DNA from 3 places in the Paenibacillus sp. J22P143 genome. Region 1 is predicted to be linked to each of the others. Evidence: riboswitches for the same ligand, from Rfam matches in the RefSeq annotation. Region 1 holds a riboswitch; each other region holds the start of a gene.

The links. A riboswitch is a leader RNA that binds a small molecule or an ion and turns the genes downstream of it on or off. The one in region 1 is predicted to bind thiamine pyrophosphate.
Region 2: linked by a shared signal. The riboswitch ahead of thiC (phosphomethylpyrimidine synthase ThiC) and the one ahead of AC58PQ_RS13965 (thiamine phosphate synthase) in region 1 are both predicted to bind thiamine pyrophosphate.
Region 3: linked by a shared signal. The riboswitch ahead of AC58PQ_RS20225 (ECF transporter S component) and the one ahead of AC58PQ_RS13965 (thiamine phosphate synthase) in region 1 are both predicted to bind thiamine pyrophosphate.

Annotation. Positions count from the first base shown of each region.
Region 1 is NZ_JCAUAQ010000007.1:141,484-146,890, reverse strand. It holds gene AC58PQ_RS13980 (bile acid:sodium symporter family protein) at 1-204, opposite strand, end outside; gene hflC (protease modulator HflC) at 379-1,251, opposite strand; gene hflK (FtsH protease activity modulator HflK) at 1,248-2,258, opposite strand; TPP riboswitch at 2,408-2,506, shown strand; gene AC58PQ_RS13965 (thiamine phosphate synthase) at 2,651-3,271, shown strand; gene thiO (glycine oxidase ThiO) at 3,272-4,495, shown strand; gene thiS (sulfur carrier protein ThiS) at 4,479-4,682, shown strand; gene AC58PQ_RS13950 (thiazole synthase) at 4,687-5,407, shown strand, end outside.
Region 2 is NZ_JCAUAQ010000002.1:232,287-237,693, reverse strand. It holds gene AC58PQ_RS04835 (GNAT family N-acetyltransferase) at 117-1,343, opposite strand; gene AC58PQ_RS04830 (AbrB/MazE/SpoVT family DNA-binding domain-containing protein) at 1,555-1,791, shown strand; TPP riboswitch at 1,843-1,952, shown strand; gene thiC (phosphomethylpyrimidine synthase ThiC) at 2,044-3,819, shown strand; gene bioC (malonyl-ACP O-methyltransferase BioC) at 3,884-4,753, opposite strand; gene AC58PQ_RS04815 (alpha/beta hydrolase) at 4,716-5,407, opposite strand, start outside.
Region 3 is NZ_JCAUAQ010000017.1:2,458-7,864, reverse strand. It holds gene pyk (pyruvate kinase) at 1-1,326, opposite strand, end outside; gene AC58PQ_RS20235 (helix-turn-helix transcriptional regulator) at 1,453-2,235, shown strand; gene AC58PQ_RS20230 (DUF3105 domain-containing protein) at 2,236-2,931, opposite strand; TPP riboswitch at 3,111-3,220, shown strand; gene AC58PQ_RS20225 (ECF transporter S component) at 3,358-3,954, shown strand; gene AC58PQ_RS20220 (ABC transporter ATP-binding protein) at 3,960-5,407, shown strand, end outside.

The DNA of each region.
Region 1 (5,407 bases):
AAGCGGAAGCGGTTGAACAACGACCTTAATGAATTCTCGGAAACTGGAGGAGATACTCCCCGAGAAGGTCATGAAGGCAAACAACCAAGGTGATAAATAGGTGAATCCTGATAAGTGACTTCCGAGCAGAACGCCGATCAGGACACTGATGGGGGTGATAAGCGGCATAATCTTTTCTAATTGACGATTCAACTGAGGCAGCATCTAGGTGAACATTCCTTTCGTGACCAGTTCAGAACTGGTGCAGTAATATGCCGATTGATCTTACAATTGTAGCAGAACAAAAAATAGAAGATAAGAGTCAATTAGAGGAAGGTTAATGACATCAATAAAAAAAGCATGCCATCCGAAGATGACATGCTCTGAGGGATAACCAATTTATTTACCAAGTAAAATTTTCGTGTACGGGGAATCAATAGGAAGCATGATGACAGGCTCTCCTTTAAATGACACCAAGTAACTATCCAGCGTACGGTAGAAATTGTAGAAGGCTGGGTCCTGGCCGTAGGCAGTGTTGTAAATTTTAGCCGCTTCTTGCTCGCCTTCAGCCACGATTTTCTTCGCGTCAGCTTGGGCTTGAGCGATCAACTCGCTTGCCTGTCTGTCAGCCTTGGAGGTGATTTTCTTCGATTCTTCATCCCCCTCGGATAAGTACTTCGCCGCGATGGATTGGCGGTCGGAAATCATCCGTTTATACACGCTTTGCTTGTTAGAATCGGGCAGATCGGTACGTTTGATACGCACATCGACGATTTGGATGCCGTAGTTATCGCGCTCCATCAACTCCGAAACTTCCTTCGTAATCTCATCGTTCAGGTTACCACGTTGTGTATTTTCGCTGATGATATCGCTGTAATTGATCTCCGATAATTTCCGTCTAACGGTGTTATACACAGCCGCATCAATGCGCTCTTCCCCGCCTGTGATGGATTGAATCGTACGCAGGAACTGCTGAGCATCATCAATCCGCCATACCGTATAGTTATCAACTTCGATCGGCTTTTTATCTTTGGTCAAAATGGAAGTAGGCTTGCTGTCATACACCATCTGATATTTTGGAAGCGTGCGAACCGATTCAATGAATGGGATTTTAAAATGAATCCCAGGCTCCGTTTGGATCCGAACGGCTTCTCCGAATTTGAGAACGACGCGGTATTGTCCTTCTTTGACAATAAAGATGGAAATCAGGAAGAAAAAAGCAAGAACTACACCAACGATTGATCTGAAAATCCATTTGCGTTGCATGGTCATTTCGCAGCCCCTCCTTGCGCCGTTCCTGTTGCAGCGGCAGGTGTCCGTAACAGCTCATTAATTGGTAAATATTTGACCGTTTCGCCGGTGCTGTCGCTGATGAAAATTTTGGCATTCGGTAATATTTTCTCTAACGTCTCGATGATAAGTCTGCTTTCCGTAACCGATTTATTATTCGCATACTCCGCATAGATGGCATTGAACTTCGCAACATCCCCCTGAGCATTCAAAATCCGTGATTTCTTCTGGGCTTCGGCATTCTCAAGAAGGGCCTGAGCGTTTCCGCGCTCCCTAGGCAGGATATCATTTTCGTATTTCGTTGCGACGTTAATCTTCGTGTTTTTCTCTTCCCGCGCATTCGTTACATCTTTAAAAGCATTCTGTACATCACCCGCAGGCGGCTCAATATCTTGGAACTTCAAATCGACAATATGGATGCCAGTTTGATATTTGGTCTGCATCTCGATCAATCGTTCTTTGACCTTGCCTTGGACCTCGGTTTTTCCTTCTGTAATGGCAAAATCGAGTGCGGTAGCACCGATAACTGAACGAATCGCTGCACTCGCGGAGTTGCGAAGGAACAATTCTGCATTATCAATGTTGTACAAGTAGTTACGCATGTCACTGATATTCCATTCCACAACGGCATCGGCTGATAAAATATTTTCATCCCCCGTGATCATCATCGCTTCTTCATCTACGGGTGTGATTTTACCATTGGCTTCACGGAAGCCGATCTGGATACGCTGAGTCTTTTTGGCAGGCAGTACAATCACCTGTTGAATAGGGAAAGGGAGTTTAAAGTGAAGCCCAGCTTCCTTCTCCGTCGTATATTTGCCTAATGTTAAAATGGCCGCTTTCTCATGCTCCTGCACCGTATAGAAGGTGGACGATCCAAAGATGAGGACAAGAACGATAATAAGGCCGGCTATGATTTTAGTCACCAAGCCCGGAGGGAGCGAGGTAGGTCTTCGTCGATCGGGTTCTGGCAGTACAAATGGTTCCATTGAAAACACCCCTTTAATATAAGATTTACTGCTATGCTATACGGGTGAAGTTGGAATTAGTTTCATTATGGTCGAATGAGGGATACGATGGAAATTAGTTATTTCCAAGAGTTGGCTGTCATGCTATGATATTTAGTAATTGCAAACGAATGAATCCCTAGGGGCGCCGAGAGGCTGAGACAGTGTAGACTGAACCCTTTGAACCTGATCTGGTTTATACCAGCGGAGGAAAGTGGAACGAGCTTTGGAGCCGATTTAATATCGGTATATGATGAGGCAGCCTACAACCACTTTCCTGAGGAAAGTGGTTTTTTTATTTTTTCGACAACGTCAGGATGGTTTACTTGTTCGTGAGCACAAGCGATGTTTGGTGGAGAGGAGTCGAGCGATCGGTGTCAGAGAAAGAGCTGCATGTCATATCAGGTGGAAAGCATACATGGTCAGAGATAGCGAAGATTGCGGCACAGATTCACCCCTATGTCACAGCGATTCATATTCGCGAAAAAACGAAGTCCTTGGACGAAATTTTTATCGGCATGCAGTACATCTTGGAGCAAGGGATTCCTGCCAAAAGTCTGTACATCAACGGCTTTCCTTCTATCGCTCTAGCTCTACAAACAGGGGGGCTTCAGCTTCCAGGCACGACACCATCGCTGGTTATTCAGGATGAGTTCTGCCAAGGGATACAGCGCATCGGAGTCTCCGTGCATCATGCAGATGAGGCGAAATGGCGTGAAAAAGAAGGTGCCGACTATGTCATGTACGGTCATATCTTTGCGACAAACTCGAAGCGGGGAGCGCCGCCTAGAGGCTTGGAGCAATTACGGGAACTGGTTAATCACGTTAACATTCCTGTGATAGCGATTGGTGGGATGACGCCTGCGAGAGTAAGATCCGTGCTGGATACAGGAGCATCGGGTATCGCGGTCATGAGCGGAATTTGGGAAGCAGCGGATCCACTCGGAGCCGTTCTGGCCTATCACGATGAGCTTAGGCAGATAGAGGTGAGTTAAATGTCAGCAACAAGATCAGATGTCATCATCGTTGGCGGTGGTGTTATTGGTACATCCATCGCCTATTACTTGGCTAAAAGAGGGCAATCCGTCACGCTGCTGGAGCGCGGCCAGCTGGGCACAGAAGCCTCGGCTGCGGCAGCGGGCATGCTCGGTGCGCAGTCCGAGATGGAGGACACCGGCGCCCTGTTCCAATGGGCGCGCCAAAGCCGTGCCATGTTCCCCGAGCTAAGCGGGGAACTGCGAGAACTCACGGGCATCGACATCGGCCTCGTCCGTGAGGGGCTGCTGAACGTCGCGCTCAGCGACGTTCAAGAGCGAGAGCTGCGCGCGCGGGAGAAGCTCCAGCGCGCGGTGGGCGAGAAGGCCCAGTGGCTCAGCGCCGCTGAAGCCACTGCGATAGAGCCCGCGCTGAGCGGAGCTACGCGCGGAGCCCTGTACCTGCCCGAGGATGGGCAGGTAGATGCGCCCTTGCTGGCTGCGGCGTTCGCGCAGGCTGCGCAGGTGCTGGGGGCGAAGGTGCAACCCTTCGCCGGGGTGCAAGGGCTGCTGACCGCGCAGGAGCGCGTCATCGGCGTGCTGACAGCCGCCGGTCCGCTCTACAGCGACCACGTTGTCGTCGCCGCAGGCACGTGGAGCGGTCAGCTGCTTGCAGGCATCGGCATCGACCTGCCGATGTATCCCGTGAAGGGCGAGTGCTTTTCCGTGAGGACGCCGAAGCCTCTATTGAAGAAAACCCTGTTCACGCCAGGGTGCTATATCGTTCCGAAAGCCGGCGGACGGTTGGTGGTCGGCGCGACGGTCGTACCGAACAGCTATGACCGCAAGGTGTCGCTCTCGGGCTTAGCCGAGCTGATGGAACGCGCGAGGGGTCTGATGCCGCTACTTTGCGATGCAGAGTGGGAGAAGGCTTGGTCGGGGCTGCGCCCGCAGACAGCCGACGGATTGCCCTACATCGGCAAGGTACCGATGGTAGAGGGTTTGTATACAGCTTGCGGTCACTACCGCAACGGGATTTTGCTGAGCCCGATCACCGGGAAAGTGATGGCGGATTGGATCGTGGGCGGAGATGGCGTTGGTGAACAAGGGATGCCACCGTTAGCCACTTGGCTGAATGCTTTCAGCCCTGATTTATCGCCGGAGACCACGCGAGTGAGTCAGCAGGCTAAGGAAGAATTCTCGGCTACAGGAAAGGAATGGATAAGCCTTGAAACTGCACATTAATGGTCAGCAGGTTGATGTACCCGATACGATTCGAACCGTTGTGGAGCTGCTGGCACACTTCGATTTGAGCGACAAAATGCTCGTGGTTGAGCATAACGCAGCCATTTTACATAAAGAGGATCACGCAGGTGCTGAGCTTGCAGAAGGTCACAAAATTGAGATCGTTCATTTCGTTGGAGGAGGATAAAGACATGTTAAAAATCGGTCCATATGAGTTCCGTTCACGTTTGCTGCTAGGTACGGGGAAGTTTCCAGATTTTCAGATTCAAAAACAAGCGGTGGATATCAGTGAGTCCCAAATTTTGACGTTTGCGGTGCGACGGATGAACATTTTTGAAGCGAGTCAGCCGAATTTCTTGTCGATGCTGGATACGTCGAATTTCACATTGCTGCCGAATACCGCAGGTGCCAAAACAGCCGAAGAAGCGGTTCGCATCGCGCGTTTAGCGAAAGCCTCAGGCTTGTGCGACATGATCAAAGTTGAGGTTATTGGGGATGAAATGACGCTGCTGCCCGATCCAGTGGAAACGCTGAAAGCTTCGGAAATGCTGCTAGAGGAAGGCTTTATCGTGCTTCCTTATACATCAGATGACGTGTTGTTAGCTAAGCGTCTGCAAGCTCTCGGCGTACATGCAATTATGCCAGGCGCATCACCGATCGGCACGGGGCAGGGGATTATTAACCCGCTGAACCTAAGCTTCATCATCGAGCAGGCGACGGTTCCCGTTATCGTGGATGCAGGTATTGGTGCACCTTCGGATGCGGCATTGGCGATGGAAATGGGAGCGGACGGCGTGTTGCTTAACACAGCAGTATCAGGTGCTAAGGATCCAGTCAAAATGGCGTACGCCATGAAACTCGCGATTGAAGCGGGACGCGCTGGCTTTGAGGCGGGGCGCATTCCGAAGAAGC
Region 2 (5,407 bases), on a different contig from region 1:
AACTGACTGATTTCTCTGTCAATTAGCTTTAAAAATTGGTTCTAAATACTCGCAGTATAGAAACCGTTAGAAGTTAGTAATATTTTAGTCAAAGCCAGCCCCTCCTCTACCAATACTTAAAAGAAATCCGTCAGATACGTTGTTCGTTCCGGAATGAATCGTTCCAATCTGGAGATCTCATCCGCGCTGCCGTGTAGACGGCCAATGTGATGCAGCAACGAGGCTCGCTTATAACCCATTAGCAGCGCTGATAACGTCTGGATATCACACGAAATGACGTCCCGCTCCGCCTCTACCTCGGCGCCGCCCCCACTATGGAACACTTGTTCCTCATCCAGCTTTACGATGTCGTTCCCTTCAGCGCTCCCAAGTTGAATTCGGAATATCCCGTTATTCCATTCGGCTTGATCGTCCTGAAGCTGCAGATAGAATGGCTTGCTTACCTCAGTTCCATCCGCAACTTCGTTAAATGGATATGACTGCAGAAAGGCTTCGGCATCGACGATCCGTGCCATAAAATAAGGAATGACTTCCTGCTTGATTCGGGGATCCGCCAACAAATAAGGCAGCGGGTCGCCAAGCGGCGCCTGGCATACTACTTTGTCAACCATCGAGTCATGATTGGAGATCAATCGCCATAGCGCACGATTGGCGTCCTCACTTAGTGCAACCAACTCATGTACGGTGAGTATCCTTTCCTTTACCTGATATATGATGTAGCCTTCCGGCTCACCAGCAGGATTCAAGTACAGGGTTACGATCCCTTTCTTAGGCTTGAAAACTCTATTACTCCACCATGCTTCGGTCCGAACGAGCATTCCGTTAAAGCGTTTCGCATACGCCTCATAGATCGGATTCAGCACCGCCGCTTCCGCTTCGATCCGTCTCAGCGTGCTACCTTCTGCAACCTCCGGCTTGGGTAACTGGTTTGCGGCAATTTCATAACGCATGTAATCAATATAGGCTTCCCAGCCGTATTTGCGATAAAACGCAAAGGCAAACGGCGCTAGGAACGATACGACCTGCCCGGACTCTTTCATCGATTTCAGCGATTGTGACAACAGTTGGCCGACCATTCCCTGACGACGATATTCTGGCCATGTCGCAACAGAAGCAATGCCGCCCATCCCCAATGCTTTGCCGTTAATCCACGTTTTCAACTCCAGAATCATTAATTTCGCTGCTAGCCGATCCTCCACGAAATATCCCCAGATCTGTTCGGACTTCATCACAGCCAACCGGTCTTCCCGCTCCTCCGGCAACATAGCAAATTGAAAAGCAAACTCCGACAACGCAAGACTGTCCTTCAATTCATCCTGCTTCAATAATCTGATTTGATCCATAGGGCCTCCCATTTGTCTATTTGCTTCCATTCTAACATGTAGAATTCAAAGCAATCCATACAACCCGAATATTATCAACATTCTTAAAACAGAAGAAGTAAATAAAAGGAATTTGAGTGCATATGTGGAATAGATGTATATACACATTATGATGCCTTGTAACTTGGAGATGCCTTTCATTCGTTCATGAAATAAAGGGGGGTAAATGTATATGAAATCAACGGGAATCGTAAGAAAAGTAGACGAGCTGGGACGTATTGTTTTGCCTATTGAGCTTCGACGTACACTTCATATTGAGATCGGTGATGCGATCGAGGTCTATGTAGATCCAGAGCGTATTACACTTAAGAAGTATATGCCTGCTTGTGTGTTCTGTGGTAATTTTGAGGACATGTCCTATTTCAAAGGGAAGCTCGTTTGCAGCAAATGTATTGATGAGATTACCTAAACAAAATAACATTTGCATAATTTGGAATTAACGTGTAAATTAAATACCTAAGTGCATAGTCACGGGAGCTTGGTGAGACCAGGCTGAGAGGATAGTTACAACTATCGACCGTTAAACCTGATCTGGATAATGCCAGCGGAGGAACACAAGATCTCTTTGTATACCAGGAGACCGCCTCTATTAGAGATGCGGTCTTTTTTCGCAGCATGAATCCTCCGCTTGATCACAATCAATTATAGGAGGCATGGGAAAATGTCAATGGAAACAAGTAAAGAAAACGTCTCTTCTTCAATCTCCTCTTTTCCGGGAAGCAAAAAAGTGTATGTCGAGGGCTCGCGAAAGGACATCCGAGTTCCTATGCGTGAAATCACATTGAGTCCTACAACAGGTGCTTACGGAGAACAGGAAAACGCCCCTCTGCGTGTGTACGACACGAGCGGCGCATATACAGACGAGGAGATCCAAACGGATATTCGTGAAGGAATTCCACCTAATCGTTTGAATTGGATTTTAGAACGCAGCGATGTTGAACTGTATGAAGGAAGAACGATTAAACCGGAAGATAACGGATATTCCAAGGGCGAGCACGTTGCTGAGGTTTTTCCCGGTTTACATCGTCACCCTATGCGAGCGAAAAATGGTCGTAATGTAACCCAGATGCATTATGCACGTCAAGGTATCATCACGTCCGAAATGGAATATATCGCGATTCGCGAAAATGTATCTCCGGAATTTGTGAGGGACGAGGTCGCTCGCGGCAGAGCGATTATCCCCGCAAATATTAATCACCCTGAGAGTGAGCCTATGATTATTGGACGTAACTTTCTCGTGAAAATCAATGCGAATATAGGAAATTCTGCTGTATCGTCCTCCATTGAAGAAGAAGTGGAAAAAATGAGATGGGCTACTCGCTGGGGCGCTGATAATATTATGGATCTCTCTACGGGTAAAAACATTCATACCACCCGAGAATGGATTATTCGTAACTCCCCTGTTCCTATTGGTACCGTACCTATTTATCAAGCACTAGAGAAAGTGAATGGCAAAGCAGAAGATTTGACATGGGAAGTGTACCGAGACACGCTTATTGAACAAGCTGAGCAAGGCGTCGATTACTTTACCATTCATGCTGGTGTTCTGCTGCGTTATGTTCCTCTTACGGCTAAACGAGTAACAGGTATTGTTTCACGAGGCGGCTCTATTATGGCAGCCTGGTGTCTCGCCCACCATCAGGAAAACTTCCTGTATACACATTTTGAAGAGATCTGTGAAATCATGAAAGCCTATGATGTATCCTTTTCATTAGGCGACGGTTTACGCCCAGGATCTATTGCAGATGCGAATGATGAAGCCCAGTTTGCAGAATTAGAAACGTTAGGTGAACTCACCAAAATCGCCTGGAAGCATGACGTGCAAGTCATGGTAGAAGGCCCTGGTCACGTACCCATGCATTTAATCAAGGAAAATATGGATAAACAACTTGAAATCTGTGATGAAGCTCCTTTTTACACATTAGGACCGCTTACTACGGATATTGCGCCAGGCTATGACCATATCACTTCTGCCATTGGAGCAGCGATGATAGGCTGGTTTGGTACAGCCATGCTGTGCTATGTAACTCCCAAAGAGCATTTGGGCTTGCCCAATAAAAATGACGTTCGTGAAGGGGTTATCACCTATAAAATTGCTGCTCATGCCGCTGATTTAGCCAAAGGTCATAAAGGCGCCATGGATCGCGATAATGCGTTATCTAAGGCACGTTTCGAATTCCGGTGGCATGATCAATTCAACTTATCCTTGGATCCAGAAAGAGCCATAGCGTATCATGATGAGACACTGCCTGCAGAAGGTGCCAAGATCGCTCATTTTTGTTCGATGTGCGGTCCTAAGTTCTGCTCCATGCGGATTTCCCAAGATATCCGAGACTACGCCAAACTACAAGGCATTGAGGATGCGCAAGCCATTGAACAAGGCATGAGTGAAAAGTCGGAGGCTTTTAAGAAAGCGGGTCACAAAATTTATACGTAAACAAAAGAGGGTTGCTGCGGCAACCCTCTTTTCCTTTCAGTGAATCTTCATCTATTAGAAGGAATTATCCTTTCCACTCATCCGCCTCCGCTTCGAACATAAGAAGCTCGTAACTCGCAACAACGCCCCCCTGTATACCGAACTTTTCCTCGTATACTTCATACATCTTGGCGAACAGACGTCGTTTGCTGAGACCATGCCATGCAATGGCTTCTGACGTGCTAGCTCCCATTGCTTTTACGGAGTAAAGAAATTCTCTTACAGACGCATACATTTCTTTTTGGATCGAATGCTCGTCTTGGATATGTGAAAATCCCGCTTCTAAAAGCCATTCCTTCCACTGCGCTCTCGATTGTAAAGACAGCCCATGCCGCTGCGGTTCTATACCGATTGCTCGATATACTTCTTGAAATGACTCGTGCAATTCATAGAACGTATCGGGTCCGAAAGTGGTGAACACCAGCCTGCCTCCAGGACGAATAATCCGCCGAAGATGCCCTAGCGTTTGCCTTGGATGATTCAGCCATTGGAAACAGGCGTTAGAGACGATGAGATCAAATGAAGCTGTTGGAGCATCATGCGCCCACGTTTCAACATCCCCAACCAAAAATCGTAATCGAGACGAAAGGCCGTATACGGCATCTATCTCGTTCCATCTACTTGATCGCACTCGCTGTTCAGCTACTTTGATCATCTCTGGTGCGATATCAAGTGCAGTAATCGACACGGATGACGACCACTTGTTCAACAAAATTTCGGTAAGAGCTCCCGTGCCGCAGCCGATCTCAAGTATGTTGAACTCATCTGCGTGGACATCCCGCAGAGATTGTGCCAGCCTCTCAGCCATGCTTCGCTGCACATGGGCATGATGATCATACAACCCCTTGGAGCTACGGTTAAACTGACGACGAATAGCGGTTTTCTTCGCGTTCATGCCACCAACTCCTCATTTTATCAGCTATGTCAGCCTCTCTTTCCATAAACGGAGCATGCCCACGATTAGGAATTGCAACTAACTCCGCATCCGGCAATTGGGCTGCAAGCTCTCGTGCAGCGCCGTAAGGGCAAATCTGATCTGCAGTTCCATGAACGATCAGCACAGGACAAGTGAGAGTCGGCAACTCAGACACGATGTTCACATCTCGCAAAATCTGGAGGCCAGATAGGAGTCCTGAGATTGTCCATCCACCAGGGAAAGGAAGTCCCCCTCCAAGACCTTCTTCTAATTCATCTTCTGTAAATAAGTTTTGCCGAAATTTAGTTTCAACACGTTGTGGATCCTTCTGCAGCTCTGTCATCATCTGTCTAATGGCTGCAGCTGACCATCCTAGCTCCTTCTCTTCTTTGGAACGGGTAAATCGAGCATTTGCCGCAATGACCACAAGTCCATCCCCGTAACCTTTGGCTGCTAATCTCAGTGCTAATAATCCACCGAGGGACCATCCGCAGATCAACAGCCTGCCACGCTCATTCGAAGAAATGATAGGCATGGCGGCCGTTTCCGTCAAGAGTAGCATTTCCTCAGGCGAATCCGCCTTACTGTAATCGACAGATATGTGATGAAAATCAGGCAACAACGCTCGCACAC
Region 3 (5,407 bases), on a different contig from region 1:
CACATAACCAAGCGTCTCCGCTTGGCCTATCGCAGAGCGAATCATCGCATCCGTCGATTCGCAGAACTCGCCAAGAACAGGGATAACGCCCTGCACCATGCTCAGTTGGCTGATCGCGTGCCCACTGTTCGTTACCGCGATAATCGGTGCTTCTGGGCGGTATTTGGCAATCATACGCGCCGTGAAGCCAGTCTCGGTCGGTGTTAAAATCGCGGCAGCATGCAGCTTGTTCGCGGAGGATACGACCGCTTGGCACAACACTTCCGTGATTTCGTTGTTGGACTGAAGCTGTGCATCCACCAAGGAGCTGCGCACCATTGTTTGCTCAACGCGCTCAGCGATAGTGGCCATCATCGTCACGGACTCGATCGGATATTTCCCTGCAGCTGTCTCGCCGGAAAGCATCACAACGTCACTGCCGTCAAGAACAGCATTGGCGACGTCACTCACTTCAGCGCGAGTCGGACGCGGGTTACGCTGCATGGAATCCAACATTTGCGTAGCTGTGATAACGGGTTTGCCAGCTAAGTTACAAGCGCGAATCATATCTTTTTGAGCAATCGGAACTTCTTCTGTCGGAATTTCAACCCCAAGGTCGCCACGGGCAACCATGATGCCATCGGATGCTTCCAAGATGCCAGCGAAGTTCGTCATGCCTTCTTCGTTCTCGATTTTTGAAATAATCGGCGTCAAGCCAGCGCCTTGCTGCTCGAGCAGTGCACGAACCTCGCGAACATCGTTGCCGTTGCGAACGAAGGACATTGCGACGATTGAAATATTTTCTTCAACACCGAATTTGATGTGCATCACATCGCGCTCTGTTACACCTGGCAGGGAAGTACGTACGCCCGGCAAGTTAACACCTTTACGCTGTTTCAACTGAGCGGGGTTCAATACCGTACAAGTAACCTCTGTACCGTCAATCATTTCAACACGTAGCTCGATGGAGCCGTCGTCGATTAGCACAAGATTGCCTGGCTTTACGTCTTGCGGCAAGCCTGGATAGTTTACGGATACGCGGCTGGAATCGCCGATAATTTGCTCCGTCGTCAAGACGATACGATCGCCCGTCTGTAGATCATAAGAAGCATCTTTCAATTGACCGATGCGGATTTCTGGACCTTTAATATCCATCAGAATCGGGATAATTGTACCCATTTCTTGGGCAGCTTGGCGTACACGCTGAATACGACCGCGGTGCTCATCGAGATCGCCGTGAGCCATATTTAATCTGGCAACGCTCATGCCAGCGCGAATTAATTCTTTCAGGGTTGGAACGGAGTCGCACGCAGGACCCATCGTACAAATGATTTTTGTTTTACGCATCGTGAAGGACTTCCTTTCGCATGTAAGAGAGTAGTTGGCTTCATTATATGCCTTATTGATGCGAGTTTCTATGAACTATAGTATGATATGTGTAATATAGTACGATAAAAGGGAGGCGTGACCCCTATGCAGCTAACAGGCTTCCACTATGATAAAAGCAGTACATGGAACGAGGAACAGCCGAATATTCGATCCGATTGGACACTTATTTTCGTGATCTATGGCCGCTGTGTGTACTGGATTCGCGAGAAAAAACAAGTGCTAGAGAAAGGGCAATGGCTGCTCATTCCAAGCCATACCCCCTACTATGGTCGAAGTGTGCCCACCAAAATTCATGAGAAATTTGTGCTGCAGTTCGATGCACGAACAGCCTCGGACGTCTTCCCGCTGCTTCATCTAACGTCCCCTGCCTGCCGGCAGACGGGGAAATTCGATATCATTGCCGACCGGCTGCGACTGATCCACAGAGGGTGGCAAGACAAACAGCCCTATTACCAGGCGCTATGCGAAGCGCACTGGCAAGAGTTGTTTGTGTACCTCCAGCGGGAGTGGGATCAAGCGGCCACAACCTCGACAACCGCACTACTCGTGGAACAAATGAAGGGGTATATTCAGAATCATTACCGCGAACATGTAACCAAGGATGAGCTAGGCGCTAGCATTAACCGATCTCCGAATTATGCAGCATCCCTTTTTCGCCAAGTTACAGGTCAAACGATCAGTGAATTCGTTCACGTTACGAGGATCAAAACAGCCGTCTACATGCTGCGGCATTCCGCTCTGACGGTAACCGAAATAGCCGAGTTCATCGGCTATAACGATCCTTCTTATTTTTATCGCGTATTCCGAAGAATTACGGGTTTAGTACCAACCGAGCTAGTTTCAGATCGTGAAACCATTCGTAAATAACTACATCGTTCCGCCGCCAAGACGTACGTTAGCCGGAATTTGCTCAGGACCTTTGTTGATATTGTCGTGAATAAACGTACCAACACTAGCTTCATCGAATTTGGCGAGTGGCATTGTTTTCGTCCATGCCGTTATAACGACTTCTTGATCGGCAGGCACATCCACATTGGGAACGGCGAGAACACCAGCACCAGCCGTCTTGAAATGAGTCAAATATTCGATCTGATCGACCAGCTCTTTCGGTGCATCTGGATGATAATGAATGATGATATCGCCATGCTCCAGATTGTGGACAAGCAACTCGTAACCAGGTCTCTCCTTATAGAATCCGAACTTCAAATCGTGAGGGCTATGTGTGCCGGAGGTAGGGATTTTCATCTCGTACATCAAGGTGCCATCCTTGTGATCGCGTCCGTAATCTTTATCTGTTGTGACCTGAATGTTGGCATGGTAATTAAGCTGATCTAGACTATACTTGCTGGCTGAGCTTTGAATGAGTGAAGTACCTATACTGCCAATCGCGATAATAAGTAGGGCATGTGAAATAAGGAGCCAGGTTTTATGCTTCTTTTTCAGGGCTTGCTTTTCGGCCTTTTTCAACCGAGAGCTGCTATCTTTGTTCATTCTTGCTGTCAGCACGTAGCCAATCATAGCAGCAATGAGTATGGCTAGTCCGATATAAAGCAACATTGTCATTGTTTCAGTCCCCTTCTGCATCGTGGAATGATCCATCCTGGATAGGCTCCGTTATTGAAAAATAATGAAGACACTACAAATTGTAGTTTTACTTTGGGGTAGAAGTCAACTACTACGACGAAACTTTTGGGAAAAAAGGATTGCCAAAAAGCGGCTAATCCGCTACAGTTAAGCCAAATGAATAGCAACACGGGTGCTTGATGAAGTCAGGCTGAGATAGTGGCCCTATGCCACTGACCGTTAATCTGATCTGGATAATGCCAGCGTAGAGACCTGATGTGCTTTTTTTGCACAAATGTTCAAGCCTACCGTTAATCCGGCGGGCTTTTTTTGTCCTTAGGGACGAAGGAGACCATGTATCTTAGGTTGGCGTGTTCGCCTATCTCATTGACAAATATGGATTGGGGAAAAGGAGTCGAGTAGAAGATGGCGCAGCAAGAAGTAAGTAAAAAAGGGTTGAAGCTGACTGATATTTTGATCACGATTGTTATTTCAGCGGTGTTCGGTGTAATTTATCGGATTTGGGGACCGTTCTATGATCTATTGAAGCCACTAGGTTTGCATGCAGAACAGTTAAGCTACGGGATGTGGTTCATGGCGGCGACATTCGCTTTTCTCGTCATTCGTAAGCCAGGGGTTGCCCTGTTGGCAGAAGTGGCGGCTGCAACGATTGAGGCACTATATGGCGGCCATTGGGGAGTGGCAACGCTCGTGTTTGGTTTACTTCAAGGACTTGGTGCGGAGCTGGCGTTTGCTTTATTCCGCTACCGTCGTACAACCGTGGGGGTAACCATTCTCGCAGCCTTTGCTTCAGCGATCATGTCCTTATTTGTGGATACTTACTATGGCTATATCGAGCAACTCACTTTATGGAATTACGTTTTGTTCGTTAGCTTGCGACTACTAGGCAGTGCTTTGATCGCTGGCGTGTTCGCGTACTATTTGACGGATGCATTGTCTCGTACAGGTGTACTGAATCTGATTCGCCCCGTTTCCAAAAAAGATTACGACGTACTGGGGTAAACGAGATGAGCGAAGGAATGAGCGTTACGAATCTACGGTTAAAATATCCCGGCGACGACGCCCCCCTGATCTTTCAGGGGGTTTCCTTTTCCACCCGGCCTGGTGAGAAGGTGCTGCTTCTGGGACCTAGCGGATGCGGCAAATCTACCCTGCTTCAGGTGCTGAGCGGAATTGTCCCTGACATGATCGAGCTTCCGCTCAAAGCGGATGAGATTCGCAGACCTAGACGATGGGGGTATGTGTTTCAGGATCCTGATACGCAGTTTTGTATGCCCTATATCGACGAAGAGATCGCGTTCGTATTGGAAAATCAGGAAGTGCCGCGCGAAGAAATGCCTGCGCGTATTCAGCATTATTTGGACTTGGTCGGCCTTCATTTACCAGATGCTCACACACTGATTAGTACGCTGTCTCAAGGGATGAAGCAGCGACTAGCGATTGCTAGCGTACTGGCGTTAGAGCCAGAGGTGATCTTCCTCGATGAGCCTACGGCGCTGCTGGATGACGAGGGCACGAAGCAGGTGTGGGACACGATCCGGTCGATTAGCGGGGATAAAACCCTCCTCATCGTGGAGCACAAAATTAGCGGCATGCTGGATCTTCTCGACCGTCTGATCATCCTGACACCTGAGGGTGGGGTTTTGGCGGATGGGCCACCGCATGCCATGTTCGAGACGTACAAGGAACAAATCAGGGAATACGGGATTTGGTATCCCGAGGTGTGGGAGGATTATGCCAAGGAGAACCTGTATGCGGATGCGAGGGTGGATGACCAGAGAACCTTCCAACATAGCGTACAGTCCATAGAGCCCGTCATGGTCTTCCAGGATTTCGTCGGACTTCGCAGCGGGCAGATCAGGACCTCTGTGGATAACTTTCATGTATATCCTGGCGACTGGATCACCGTTGTCGGTGCCAACGGCGCTGGCAAAAGCTCGCTCCTCCTCGCGATCATGCGGCTCATTCCGACCCGCGGAAGCTGTGTGATCGCGGGAGTGAAGGGCAACAAAGTCGAGCAGCTTGCGGAGCAAGTCGGCTTTGTGTTCCAGAACCCGGAGTTCCAATTCGTCACGAACTCCGTGGAGGAAGAGCTGACCTATGGCTTGCCAGAGGGTCAGCCGAGGAACGGGCAGTCGGCAGCGGCCGAGCTGCTGCTCCGGGAGTACGACCTGCTTGCGCTGCGCGAGCGGCACCCGTTCCAGCTCTCGATGGGCCAGAAGCGCAGGCTCAGCGTGGCGTCCGCGATGGTTCGCGGGCCGCGCCTCCTGCTGCTGGATGAGCCCACCTTCGGGCTCGATGCGCATGGCACGCTGCGCATGCTCGAGCAGCTGGAGCGGCTGCGCGCCAGCGGGACCGTGATCGTGATGGTTACCCACGATCACGAGATCGTCCAGCGCTGGGCTACGCGCGTCTGGCAAGTCGAGGCGGGGCGCGTGACAGAAAGCGCGCCCGC